DNA from 3 places in the Kosakonia beeri genome. Region 1 is predicted to be linked to each of the others. Evidence: predicted binding sites of a transcription regulator. Region 1 holds the regulator's gene; each other region holds the start of a gene.

Region 1 (4,489 bases):
GTTGTCCGATGGGCTCATTTATATGGGCAACAACGGCGAAGAATTAAAAGCGTTTAACGTCCGTGACGGCTACGGCATCCGTAGCGCGCTCACCTCCGGCATTGAGATCGCCATTATTACCGGACGAAAAGCTAAACTGGTAGAAGATCGTTGCGAGACACTTGGCATCACACACCTGTATCAGGGACAATCCGATAAGCTGCTGGCTTATCGTGAATTATTGACGAAGCTGGATCTGGCGCCGGATCAGGTCGCTTATATTGGTGATGACCTGATCGACTGGCCTGTGATGGCAGAAATAGGTTTAAGCGTCGCCGTGGCGGATGCGCACCCGTTACTCGTCCCGCGTGCAGACTATGTCACCCGTATTAACGGCGGGCGCGGCGCTGTTCGGGAAGTCTGTGATTTGTTGCTGCTGGCGCAGGGCAAGCTGGATGAGGCCAAAGGGCAATCAATATGAGTAAAACCAGACGTTGGGTCATCATTCTGCTGTCGCTGGCGGTACTGGTGCTAATTGGTATCAACCTGACGACTCAGGATGCACCAGAGCCGGTTGCGACTAACAGTAACGAGCCGACTTATAAGAGCCAGCATACCGACTCAGTGGCCTACAGCCCGGAAGGGGCGCTGAACTACCGCTTGATCGCGCAAAATGTAGAATATTTTTCCGCTGAGGGTGTGAGCTGGTTCGCTCAGCCGCTATTGACCACCTTTGATAAGGATAAGGTCCCGACCTGGTCAATCAAGGCGGATAAAGCAAAGCTGACCGATAACAGAATGCTTTATCTTTACGGACATGTTGAGGTCAACGCCCTGACAGCGGACGCACAGTTACGAAAAATCACCACGGATAACGCCCAGATCAACCTGGTAACGCAGGATGTTACCTCCGATGTTCAGGTCACGTTGTACGGTACAACATTTAATTCCACCGGCCTGAAAATGCGCGGCAATTTACGCAGCAAAAACGCCGAGCTGATTGAAAAGGTTAAAAGCTCCTATGAAATCCAAAACAAACAAACTCAGCCTTAATCTTATCCTGGCCAGTACGCTTTTTGCCGCTGCGCTTCCGGCGCTTGCCGTCACGGGTGACACCGAGCAGCCGATCCATATCGACTCCGATCAGCAGTCACTGGATATGCAAGGCAACATTGTGACGTTCACTGGCAATGTTGTGGTCACACAAGGGACAATCAAAATTAATGCCGATAAAGTCGTGGTTACCCGCCCGGGCGGTGAGCAGGGCAAAGAGATCATCGATGGCTATGGCAACCCGGCCACCTTCTACCAGATGCAGGATAACGGTAAACCCGTAAAAGGCCACGCCTCGCAGATGCATTACGAACTGGCTAACGACTTCGTGGTGTTAACTGGCAATGCTTACCTCGAACAACTGGATAGCAATATCAAGGGCGACAAAATCACCTATCTGGTCAAAGAGCAGAAAATGCAGGCATTCAGTGAGAAAGGTAAACGCGTAACTACCGTACTGGTGCCTTCGCAGTTGCAGGATAAAAACGGCAACAAAACCCCGGCTCCGGCGCAAAAAAAGAGTAACTAATTCGTTATGGCAACCTTAACTGCAAAGAATCTCGCCAAGGCTTATAAAGGCCGTCGTGTTGTTGAAGATGTCAGCCTGACGGTGAACTCTGGCGAAATCGTCGGCCTTCTCGGTCCTAACGGCGCAGGGAAAACCACCACCTTTTATATGGTTGTGGGTATCGTGCCGCGTGACGCCGGTAATATCATCATTGATGACGAAGACATTAGCTTGCTGCCGCTGCATGCACGCGCGCGTCGCGGTATTGGTTATTTACCGCAGGAAGCGTCAATTTTTCGCCGTTTGAGCGTCTACGACAACCTGATGGCAGTGCTGCAAATACGTGACGATTTGACGGCCGAGCAGCGTGACGATCGCGCTAAAGAGCTGATGGAAGAGTTCCATATTGAGCACCTGCGCGACAGCATGGGCCAGGCGCTGTCCGGCGGCGAACGTCGACGCGTGGAAATTGCCCGCGCGCTGGCGGCGAATCCCAAATTCATTTTACTTGATGAGCCGTTTGCCGGCGTTGACCCCATTTCGGTTATTGATATTAAGCGCATCATCGAACACCTGCGTGACAGCGGGTTGGGTGTCCTGATCACCGACCATAATGTCCGCGAAACGCTGGCGGTATGCGAACGTGCTTACATCGTCAGCCAGGGGCATTTAATTGCGCATGGAACACCGCAGCAAATCCTTGAAGACGAACACGTTAAGCGCGTATATCTTGGGGAAGACTTCAGACTCTGATAGGGTAGAGTTTATTGACGTATTTTGTCGGAGAGTGCTGCTCTGAATATGAAGCAAGGTTTGCAACTTAGGCTCAGCCAACAGCTGGCCATGACGCCACAACTGCAACAGGCTATCCGTCTATTGCAGTTGTCCACGTTGGAACTTCAGCAGGAACTTCAGCAAGCGCTGGAGAGTAATCCATTGCTGGAACAAACCGATCTTCATGAAGAAGTGGATACCCAACAAAGCCAGGATAACGAAGGACTGGATAGCGTCGATGCTCTCGAACAAAAAGAGATGCCTGACGAACTGCCGCTGGATGCGAGCTGGGATGAGATCTACACCGCGGGTACCCCATCCGGTAGCAGTAACGATTACGTTGATGACGAACTGCCGATTTATCAGGGTGAAACCACGCAGTCCCTGCAAGACTACCTTATGTGGCAGGTGGAACTGACGCCGTTTTCCGATACCGATCGCGCTATCGCGACCTCCATTGTTGATGCCGTTGACGACACCGGTTATCTGACCGTGTCGCTGGAAGATATCCTGGAAAGCATGGGCAACGAAGAGGTCGGGCTCGATGAAGTCGAAGCCGTGCTGAAACGTATCCAACGCTTCGACCCTGTCGGTGTTGCGGCACGGGATCTGCGCGATTGCCTGCTGATCCAACTCTCTCAGTTTGCTAAAGACACCCCGTGGTGTGAAGAGGCCCGGCTTATCATTAGCGAACATCTCGATCTGCTTGCTAATCACGATTTCCGCTCGCTGATGCGCGTAACGCGACTGAAAGAAGATGTGCTGAAGGAAGCCGTCAATCTGATCCAGTCGCTGGATCCTCGTCCGGGCCAGTCAATCCAGACCGGGGAACCGGAATATGTTATTCCGGATGTGCTGGTGCGTAAGCACAATGGTCGCTGGGCAGTCGAACTGAACACCGACAGCATTCCGCGTCTGCAAATTAACCAGCATTATGCCTCCATGTGCGGCGGCGCGCGTAACGACGCCGATAGCCAGTTTATCCGCAGTAATCTGCAGGAAGCGAAATGGCTGATTAAAAGCCTGGAAAGCCGTAACGATACACTGCTGCGCGTTAGCCGCTGTATTGTTGAACAGCAACAGGCTTTCTTTGAGCAAGGCGAAGAGTTTATGAAACCGATGGTGCTGGCGGATATCGCGCAGGCCGTCGAAATGCATGAATCCACGATTTCTCGTGTGACAACCCAGAAGTACCTTCATAGTCCACGCGGCATTTTTGAACTTAAATATTTCTTCTCCAGTCACGTAAGCACCGAAGGCGGTGGCGAAGCCTCGTCGACGGCGATTCGCGCACTGGTGAAGAAGTTAATCGCCGCAGAAAACCCTGCGAAACCACTGAGTGACAGTAAGCTGACCACCCTCCTTTCCGATCAGGGAATCATGGTGGCGCGGCGTACCGTTGCAAAGTATCGAGAGTCTTTATCCATTCCGCCGTCTAACCAGCGCAAACAACTGGTTTGACCAAACCGATAAGGAAGACACTATGCAGCTTAACATCACAGGACAGAACGTCGAGATCACTGATGCACTTCGCGATTTTGTGAACAGCAAATTCGCTAAACTTGAACAGTATTTCGACAGGATTAATCAGGTCTATATTGTGTTGAAAGTGGAGAAAGTGACTCACACTTCGGATGCGACGCTCCATGTAAATGGAGGGGAGCTTCATGCCAGTGCGGAAGGGCAGGATATGTATGCTGCAATCGACGGTTTAATTGATAAACTGGCGAGGCAGCTCACGAAGCATAAAGATAAACTGAAACAACACTAATTGTCCGGGCGTCCGTTTGGCGCGTTGCACCCTGCCGCAACCCGGCAGGGTGTCTGCACTGGCGTCGCTTAGGTGAAATTATGATGAACAACGATTCCGCTCTTCAGTTGAGCAATGTCCTTAACCAGGAATGTACCCGTAGCGGCGTTCACTGTCAGAGCAAAAAACGCGCTCTGGAAATCATCAGTGAGCTGGCGGCAAAACAGTTGGGCCTGCCGCCGCAGGTCGTTTTCGAAGCGATTCTGACACGTGAGAAAATGGGCAGTACCGGTATTGGTAACGGTATCGCCATTCCTCACGGTAAGCTCGAAGAAGACACGCTTCGCGCCGTTGGCGTTTTTGTACAACTCGAGACGCCCATTGCTTTCGACGCTATCGATAATCAGCCTGTCGATCTGCTCTTT
Region 2 (4,489 bases), 1.8 Mb from region 1:
ATGAGTCAAGCGCTTACTAATCTGCTGGCATTATTAAATCTGGAAAAGATTGAAGAAGGTCTGTTCCGTGGGCAGAGCGAAGATTTAGGCCTGCGCCAGGTGTTTGGCGGCCAGGTTGTGGGGCAAGCACTGTATGCAGCAAAAGAGACGGTCCCGGTCGATCGTCTGGTTCACTCTTTTCACAGTTACTTTCTGCGTCCGGGCGACAGTCAGAAACCAATTGTTTACGATGTGGAAGTCCTGCGGGATGGCAACAGCTTTAGCGCCCGTCGCGTTGCTGCTGTGCAAAACGGTAAGCCTATTTTCTATATGACGGCCTCTTTCCAGGCACCCGAGCCGGGGTATGAACATCAAAAAACCATGCCACCTGCCCCGTCACCCGATTCACTGAAGTCGGAAACCGAAATCGCCCGCGATCTCTCACATTTGCTGCCGCCTGTGGTCAAAGAGAAGTTCATCAGCGACAAACCGCTGGAGATCCGCCCGGTAGAGTTTCATAACCCGTTAAAAGGCCATGTGGCTGAACCGACGCGCCAGGTGTGGATCCGCGCCAATGGCCTGGTACCGGAAGATTTTCGCGTGCACCAGTACCTGCTGGGCTACGCGTCTGACTTCAACTTTCTGCCGGTTGCTTTACAGCCGCACGGCGTGGGTTTTCTGGAGCGCGGTATGCAAGTGGCGACTATCGACCACTCGATGTGGTTCCATCGTCCGTTCAATATCAACGAATGGCTGCTCTACAGCGTGGAAAGCACCTCGGCATCCAGCGCGCGCGGCTTTGTGCGCGGTGAGTTCTACACCCAGGACGGTGTGCTGGTCGCCTCGACTGTGCAGGAAGGGGTAATGCGTAACCGTAACTGACACCACTGTGGGCAATCATGTCACCCTTGCTGGCAGGGGTGTGGCAGAGAAAGAAAAGCCTCCCGAAGGGAGGCTTTTTTATGCTCAGGAGATAACGCAATGCATTCAGGCGTTGTAGGCGTTTTCGCCGTGGCTGTTCACATCCAGCCCTTCACGTTCTTGCTCTTCCGGTACGCGCAGGCCCACGGTCATATCAGCCAGTTTGTAACCGATAAAGGCCACCACACCCGACCACACGATAGTGATCGCGATACTTTCCAGTTGCACCAACAACTGGTGGCCCATGGTTACGCCAGCGGCGAAGCCTACACCACCAAGAGAGGTTGAGGCGAAGATCCCGGTCAGAATACAGCCCACGATGCCACAGACGCCGTGCACACCGAAGACGTCGCACGGGTCATCAACACGCAGGATACGCTTCAGAGCAGTGACACCCCACAAGCCCGCCAGACCAGCGATCAGACCAATAATCAGCGCGCCGCCAACACCGACATAACCGCAAGCCGGAGTAATGCCAACCAGACCGGCAATCGCACCAGAACAGGCACCGAGCAGCGAAGGTTTACCACGCATAGCCCACTCGCCAAACACCCAGGAGAGGATCGCCGCCGCGGTCGCCACGACGGTATTCACAAAGGCCAGCGCTGCGATTTCGTTAGCAGAGCTTGCGGAACCGGCGTTAAAACCGAACCAGCCGACATAGAGGATTGCCGTGCCGGTGAAGACCATCGGCAGGTTGTGCGGTTTGAAGGCTTCTTTGCCAAAACCGACACGTTTACCAATCAGGTAGGCACCGACCAGCCCGGCGATCGCGGCGTTAATGTGGACAACCGTACCGCCCGCGAAATCGAGTGCGCCATGGGTTGCCAGCAAACCACCGCCCCAGACCATATGCGCAATCGGTACATAAGAGAGCGTCAGCCATACCACCACGAAAATAAGCACCGCAGAGAAACGAATACGTTCCGCCAGCGCGCCCACGATCAGGCCGACCGTAATGCAGGCAAAAGAGCCCTGGAAGGCAACATGAATGTACTGATAGATGCTACCCATCACGGCGGTCAGTTCGATATTTTTCAACATCGCCCAGTTAAAGCTGCCGAAGAAGCTGTTGCCTTCGCCGAAAGCCAGCGAATAGCCATACACCACCCACAGAATGCACACCAGCGCGAACGTTACCGCAACCTGCGTCAGCATAGAGAGGACGTTTTTACCGCGGATCAGGCCGCCGTAAAACAGCGCAATGCCAGGGATTGTCATAAACAGCACCAGTGCGGTGCAGATCATCATAAAGCCGTTATCCGCTTTGTCTGCAACGGCCGGGGCCGCCAGAGCCAGACCTGGCAGCAAGGCCAGTGAAGCGAGCGTTGTTTTTAGTGTTGTGTTCTTCATTTTTCCATCCCTATCACTGTGTGCCAGGTATTACAGGGCCGCTTCGTCGGCTTCGCCGGTACGAATACGAATGACGCGTTGCAGCTCGGCAACGAAAATTTTGCCGTCGCCAATTTTTCCGGTGTAGGCCGCTTTACTGATGACATCGATAACCTCATCGAGCTGATCATCAGCAATTGCCACATCAATTTTCACTTTCGGCAGGAAATTGACGCTATATTCCGCACCGCGGTACAACTCGGCATGACCTTTCTGACGGCCAAAACCTTTCACTTCCGTCACGGTCAGCCCCTGAATACCAATTGAAGACAGTGCTTCACGAACGTCTTCGAGTTTGAATGGTTTAATCACCACGGTAACCAGCTTCATACATCCCCCTCCAGTCGAATTCGATAATGGCCGCAGCTAATACGCAATAGACTTTGCAAGCGGTGTGCCAAAAATGAAAACAGAGAGGATTTCAGCTTGTTAGCGCGTGTAGCCAGAGAAAAGGCGATAAGGGGGAATGAGAGGTTGCCGCTCGGAATGTTCCTGGTCAGAAAAAATGCACCATGACAGTGCATGGTGCGTTATTTTTTTGCACCAACAGCGATGACTGTCACAGGTGCGCTTACTTTTGGTGCATCAGGCGGTAAGAGACTCTTCCCTGGCGCTGGCCGCCAGCTCTTCGCCCGCCAGTTGTAATTGATACATTTGCCAGTAGCGCCCTTTCGCTTCAAGCAGTTGCTGATGCGTACCCCGTTCTACCGCCTGCCCGCGGTGCAGCACCAAAATGGTTTCGGCCTCGACAATAGTCGACAACCGGTGCGCAATGACCACCAGGGTAGTCTTTTCACGCACTGCCGCCAGTGCATGCTGGATCGCCTGCTCGGTACCCGAGTCGATATTCGCCGTGGCTTCATCGAGGATCAGGATCTGTGGCGTTTCCACCAGCACCCGCGCCAGCGCCAGTAACTGCTTCTGCCCCACAGACAGGTTATTGCCCTGCTCACCCAGCCGGGTATGAATACCTTCGCTCATTCCGCGCGCCAGTTCCGCCAGTTGCACCACTTCCAGCGCATGCCAAACCTGCGCTTCGCTGATATCACGGCCCAGCGTCACATTGGCAAAAAAGCTGTCTGCCAGTACCACCGGATCCTGCTGCACCATCGCAACGCCTTTACGCAACGTGCTGTGGCTCAGCGCGGCCAGCGGGCGCCCGTCGAGGCGGATCTCCCCTTGCGTTAAGGGATAGTAGCCCATCAGCAGGCTGGCCAGCGTGCTCTTACCGCTACCGGTGTGCCCGACCAGCGCAACAAAGCTACGCGGCTCTACATGCAACGAAATGTCCTGCAATACCAGTTGATCTTCACGGTAGGCAAACGAGACATTGTCGATGTCAATAGCGCCGCTGCGCAAGGGCGTCTCGTCTTCGCCGTAAGACTGGCGCGGACGATCCATCAGCTCGAACACGCGTTCACCGGCAACCACTGCCTGCTGCAACATCGACTGCTGGGTAGTCAGTTCGATCAAGGGCTCATTCAGACGGCCAAGGTAACTGATAAAGGCATAGAGCACTCCGACTTCCACCGTACCAACGGTAGAAAAACCAAACAGCATGAGCAAGCCACACAGCACCAGCGCAGAGAAAAGGCTCAGCAGCGGGCGCAGTAAAAAACCATCCAGCCGCAGGGTTTGCATCCGCGCCATATAGTGCGAACGGCTGGCCTCGCCGAGTTGCTCGCCAAAGCGGGCCTGTTGGCGGAACTGCTGGATCACGCTCATGCCGTTAATGATTTCGTTAAAGCCATCATTGATATCGGCAAGGTAAGCGCGCATTCTCCGCACAATCGGCGTGCTGTAACGCTGGTAAATCAGCATAACAATCAGCACCGCCGGGAAGATCGCCATCGCCACCAGCGCCATGCGCCAGTCGAGGCTGAACATCGCCACCAGCATCGCGCCAATCAGCGCCGCGCTGCGCAACACCGTTGCCACCACCGTCACGTAGAGATCGCGGATCACTTCCGTATCGTTCGTCACGCGGGAGATAATTTGCCCGACCGGCTGAACATCGAACTCGCTTAAGGGCTGACGCAGCGCGGCATCCATCACGTCAGTCCGCAATTGTTGCACCACACCCACTGCAGCCTGGTTGAACAACAGCGACTGGGAATAGTGCAGCAGCGCCGCCAGAAATTGCAGACCGACGTAAACAGCCGCCAGCCCGGCAACCAGCGCAAGCGGCAGGTTATTT
Region 3 (4,489 bases), 490 kb from region 1:
CGCCAGTTTGCCGATATCGCCGCCGGGGAAAAACAGCGGATCGATAACGTAACTGTCGGTTGAAAACGCCAGCCTGTCGCCGCCTGCGGCGAGCGCAGAGAGATCAATACGCGCCTGATCTTCCTGCTCCGCCAGCCACGGGTTGGCGAAAGCCTCCAGAAACAACTGACTGATAAGCTGCTGCATCGCCTGGCCGCCGCTGCCATGAGCGAGTTGAACGTCATTCATGCTTCACACTCCTGAGCACGATATTGATACCACGCGGCGCATGCGCCCTCCGAGGAGACCATCAGCGCGCCAAAGGCGCTTTGTGGATTACAGGTGTTACCAAACAACGGGCACTGGTGCGGTTTGCACCGACCGGTCAGCACATCGCCGCAGCGCGCGCGCGGATCGTCATATACCTGCTGCACCGCCGGGCGAAAATGGCGTTCGGCATCGAAACGTTGGTACTCTGCCGTCAGGTGTACACCCGACTCGCCAATGATCCCCAGTCCGCGCCATTCACTGTCGCCATCGACGGCAAACACATCGGCAATGGCGGCCTGCGCCAGGCGATTGCCTTCATCCGGCACTACCCGGCGGTACTGGTTTTCTACCCGGCTGGCGGCGGCAATTTTCTGCCCAACCAGCATGACCACGCCTTGCAACAGATCCAGCGGTTCGAAACCGGCTACCACTAACGGGCGCTGGAACTCATCGGCAATGAAAGTATAGGCCCCGGTGCCGATCACCATGCTGACATGACCGGGGGCAAGGAAGGCGTCGATGCCATTATCCGGTTGCTCCAGCAGGCTACGCAGGGTGGGGATCAGGGTGATGTGCTGACAGAAGAAATAAAAATTGCTCACGTTGCGGGCTTTCGCCTGTTGGAGCGTAATGGCAGTGGCGGGCATAGTCGTTTCAAACCCAAGGCCAAAAAACACCACTTTGCGTTGTGGATTGTTCTGCGCCAGCGCCAGCGCGTCCATTGGCGAATAAACGATACGGACATCTGCGCCGCGCGCTTTCGCCTGCAACAGCGAGCCATTTTTTCCTGGCACGCGAATGGCGTCGCCAAAGGTACAAAAGATGACTTCCGGGTGGCTGGCGATCTCTACGCAGGTATCAATGCGCCCCATCGGCAATACGCAGACCGGGCAGCCGGGGCCGTGGATAAATTCAATATTTTCCGGCAGCAGTTGATCAAGCCCGAATTTGAAAATCGCATGGGTATGACCACCGCACACTTCCATAATGCGCAGTGGGCGCGCTGGGGTATAGGCGAGATGCGCCGCCTGTTCACGCAGGTGGGCGATAAGCTGCATCACGTGTTCCGGGGCGCGGTATTCATCGACAAATCGCATTATTTCGCCTCCCCGAACAGCAGCGCGCCGACGTCCGGCTCGACATCGAACATGTTCTCCAGCGCGGCCAGCGTGTCCCGGGCTTCTTCTTCATTAATAACGCTCATGGCGAAGCCCACATGTACCAGCACCCACTGCCCAAGGCGCGGCTGACCGTGGTCGTCGTGACTGCCCACCAGTGTTAAGTCGACATCGCGTTGAATGCCGCAAACATCGACTTTGGCCTGTAAACCGTCAATGGCGCTGATTTGCCCCGGAACGCCTATGCACATCGCTGCGTCTCCAGCCAGTCAATCCAGTTCGCCATGCCTTCGCCGTGCGTTGCCGAGATAAGGATGATCTCTATGTTCGGGTTGACCTCTCTGGCGTACGCAATGCACTTGTCGACATCAAAGTTGAGGTACGGCAGCAGGTCCACTTTATTCAGCAACATTAGCGAGGCAGCGGCAAACATATGCGGATATTTCAGCGGTTTGTCTTCACCTTCGGTGACCGACAGCACCGCCACTTTATGGCGTTCGCCCAGATCGAAACTGGCCGGACACACCAGGTTGCCCACGTTTTCAATAAACAGAATGCCGTTATTCGCCAGCGGCAGACGCGGCGCGGCATCGGCAATCATTTGCGCATCGAGATGGCAGCCTTTACCGGTATTGACCTGGATTGCGGGCGTGCCGGTGGCGCGAATACGCGCGGCGTCGTTGACGGTTTGTTGATCCCCTTCGATCACCGCGCAGGAGACACGTGATTTCAGGCGTTGCAGCGTTTCGGTGAGCAGGGTGGTTTTACCGGAGCCGGGGCTGGAAACCAGGTTCAGCACCAGTTGTTGTTGCGCGGCGAAACGGGCGCGGTTGCGGGCGGCGATACGGTTATTTTTATCCAGTACGTCGATTTCCACTTCCAGCATGCGCTTCTGGCTCATGCCCGGCGCATGGGTACCGGCTTCGCCATGGCCATAGTGCAGGTCGCCGTTATCGAGCTGGGTCGGGTTAAACTCACGCGTTTTTACGCCAGTGATTTTCAGCGCCGGGCGATCCGCCGGAGCAAAGGGGGCACCGCGAAAAGCGGAATGAGGGTTATGCTCATCGCCCTCAATATAAAGGTTACCGTCCTGACAACCACATGTTGTACACATTCTTTACTCCTCAATTTCCAGTCGCTGAATTTGCATTCCATCGTCGGCGACGATGTGCAGTTGGTCGCTGTGGCATTGTGGACAGCGGCGAACGCGCTGGGATAGCAACGTCACATAGCGCTGGCAGGACTCGCACCAGCACTCCGCCTGTTGTTCTTCGATGTGCAGTGTACAACCTTCCGCCAGGGTGCCACGGCACACCAGATCAAAACAAAACGTTAAAGCCTCGGTTTCGACGCAGGAAAATGCGCCGACTTTTAACCACACGCCGGTAACCCGATGCGCGCCGTTTGCCCTGGCCTGCTGTTCAATGATTTCCAGCGCTCGCTGACACAGTGTGATTTCGTGCATAACGCCTCCTTAGGAACTTTGCCGCGTTAATGCAATAAGAGTGCCAGCGTGGGAAAAGACACGGTGTCGATGTCGAACATGACGAAATGACACGTCGAAATGGCGAGGGTTTGTGATTTTAAGTTATAAAAATCAATAGTTTAAAATTTGGCATGGATGATGCTTTACCGCCGTTGTTTCAATTAACCGGGTAAGCAGATATGACGATTTGGGAAATGAGTGAAAAGGCGGACTATATCGCCGGGCGGCATCATCGACTACAGGAAGCGTGGCGCGATTACTGCAATACGCTGGTTCAGGGCATTACGCTGTCGAAGGCGCGTTTGCACCATACCATTGGCAGTGCGCCGGAACATCAACTGTGCTTTGCCTTATTCGAACACTTCACTGTCTCCATCACCCTCACCGGGGGCTTTAACGGTCACACCATTGAATACGCGCTGGCCAGCAAAGACGGTAGCGCCCCGCGCCTGATTGGCGAAGCGAAGATCACCTGTGAGGGCCTGATTGACGGCGTGATTAACAATCGCGATCGCGAAAAAGTGCTGGAGCACTATCTTGGCAAGATCGCCGATGTTTACAACAACCTCTATACCGCCATGGAAACGGACTCGCCGGTCACGCTCACGTCGCTTGCCAGCCATGGTCAGCAACCTGTGCTGGCCTGAGTCCGGGTGTCGACACGTGTCGAAGTGACACGTTGGGTGACACGTTTCGTCATAAATGACCGCCCGAAAGCCGGGTGAATCAGTTGAGGATTTGCTGGTGAACCGTTTTGTAATTGCCGACGCTTCGCTCTGTATTGGTTGCCATACCTGCGAAGCTGCCTGCGCCGAAACGCACCGCGCGCAAGGGTTGCAGGCAATGCCGCGACTGCGTGTAATGCGTAGCGAACATGAGTCTGCGCCGCAGCAGTGCCACCACTGCGAAGATGCGCCCTGCGCGGGCGTCTGCCCGGTGAACGCGATTAACCGCGTTGACGGCGCGGTGCAGTTAAATGAAAGTCTGTGTGTCAGTTGTAAACTGTGCGCGATTGCCTGCCCGTTTGGCGCGATTGAATTTTCTGGTAGTCGCCCGCTGGACATTCCCGCCAACGTCAACTCACCGAAAGCACCCGCTGCTCCCCCTGCGCCTGCGCGTGTCAGTTCCCTGCTCGACTGGGTTCCCGGGGTGCGTGCTATCGCCGTGAAGTGCGATCTCTGCCATTTCGATGATCAGGGCCCCGCCTGTGTGCGCATGTGCCCGACCAAGGCGCTGCATCTGGTCAATAACCGCGACATGGCCCGCGCCAGCCGTCGGAAGCGCGAACTGACTCTCAATACTGGATATGGCGATCTCTCGCTGTTTCAGGCGCAAAACCGGAGTGCGAAATGATGACCCTCTCTTTGTTAAGCAGTGCGGTTGCTGTCTGGTGTTGTGCGGCGGCGCTGGCCTATTTATTTAGCCCTGCCAAAGCGCTCAGCGGTGTGCTGGCTGGCCTTGGCGGCGCGGCGGGCGGTGTAATGACCACCGCGGCGGGTGTGATGACACTGTTAAGTGCGCAGCCCGTGAGCGGCGCGATGCAGATCATTCACTATCACCTGTTGGTCACGCCGTTAAATGCGGTCTGGCTGATAACGCTGGGGGTGTGCAGCACGTTTACCAGCCTCTATAACAT

Evidence for each region. Region 1 encodes sigma-54, which starts transcription at its own class of promoters, with help from an activator protein. Its sites were predicted from a motif close to GTTGGCACANNTTTCGCTNT; they were not measured.
Region 2: the regulator sigma-54 is predicted to act here: its motif matches at 2,675-2,694, upstream of glnK (P-II family nitrogen regulator).
Region 3: the regulator sigma-54 is predicted to act here: its motif matches at 2,861-2,880, upstream of hypA (hydrogenase maturation nickel metallochaperone HypA).

Annotation. Positions count from the first base shown of each region.
Region 1 covers NZ_CM135106.1:573,953-578,441, reverse strand. The annotation lists gene kdsC (3-deoxy-manno-octulosonate-8-phosphatase KdsC) at 1-460, shown strand, start outside; gene lptC (LPS export ABC transporter periplasmic protein LptC) at 457-1,032, shown strand; gene lptA (lipopolysaccharide ABC transporter substrate-binding protein LptA) at 1,001-1,561, shown strand; gene lptB (LPS export ABC transporter ATP-binding protein) at 1,568-2,293, shown strand; gene rpoN (RNA polymerase factor sigma-54) at 2,342-3,775, shown strand; gene hpf (ribosome hibernation promoting factor) at 3,798-4,085, shown strand; gene ptsN (PTS IIA-like nitrogen regulatory protein PtsN) at 4,166-4,489, shown strand, end outside.
Region 2 covers NZ_CM135106.1:3,742,322-3,746,810, forward strand. The annotation lists gene tesB (acyl-CoA thioesterase II) at 1-861, shown strand; gene amtB (ammonium transporter AmtB) at 967-2,253, opposite strand; gene glnK (P-II family nitrogen regulator) at 2,284-2,622, opposite strand; gene ACUY4S_RS17755 (SmdB family multidrug efflux ABC transporter permease/ATP-binding protein) at 2,878-4,489, opposite strand, start outside.
Region 3 covers NZ_CM135106.1:1,059,493-1,063,981, forward strand. The annotation lists gene hypE (hydrogenase expression/formation protein HypE) at 1-228, opposite strand, end outside; gene hypD (hydrogenase formation protein HypD) at 225-1,346, opposite strand; gene ACUY4S_RS05185 (HypC/HybG/HupF family hydrogenase formation chaperone) at 1,346-1,618, opposite strand; gene hypB (hydrogenase nickel incorporation protein HypB) at 1,609-2,481, opposite strand; gene hypA (hydrogenase maturation nickel metallochaperone HypA) at 2,485-2,832, opposite strand; gene hycA (formate hydrogenlyase regulator HycA) at 3,033-3,500, shown strand; gene ACUY4S_RS05205 (4Fe-4S dicluster domain-containing protein) at 3,598-4,206, shown strand; gene hycC (formate hydrogenlyase subunit 3) at 4,203-4,489, shown strand, end outside.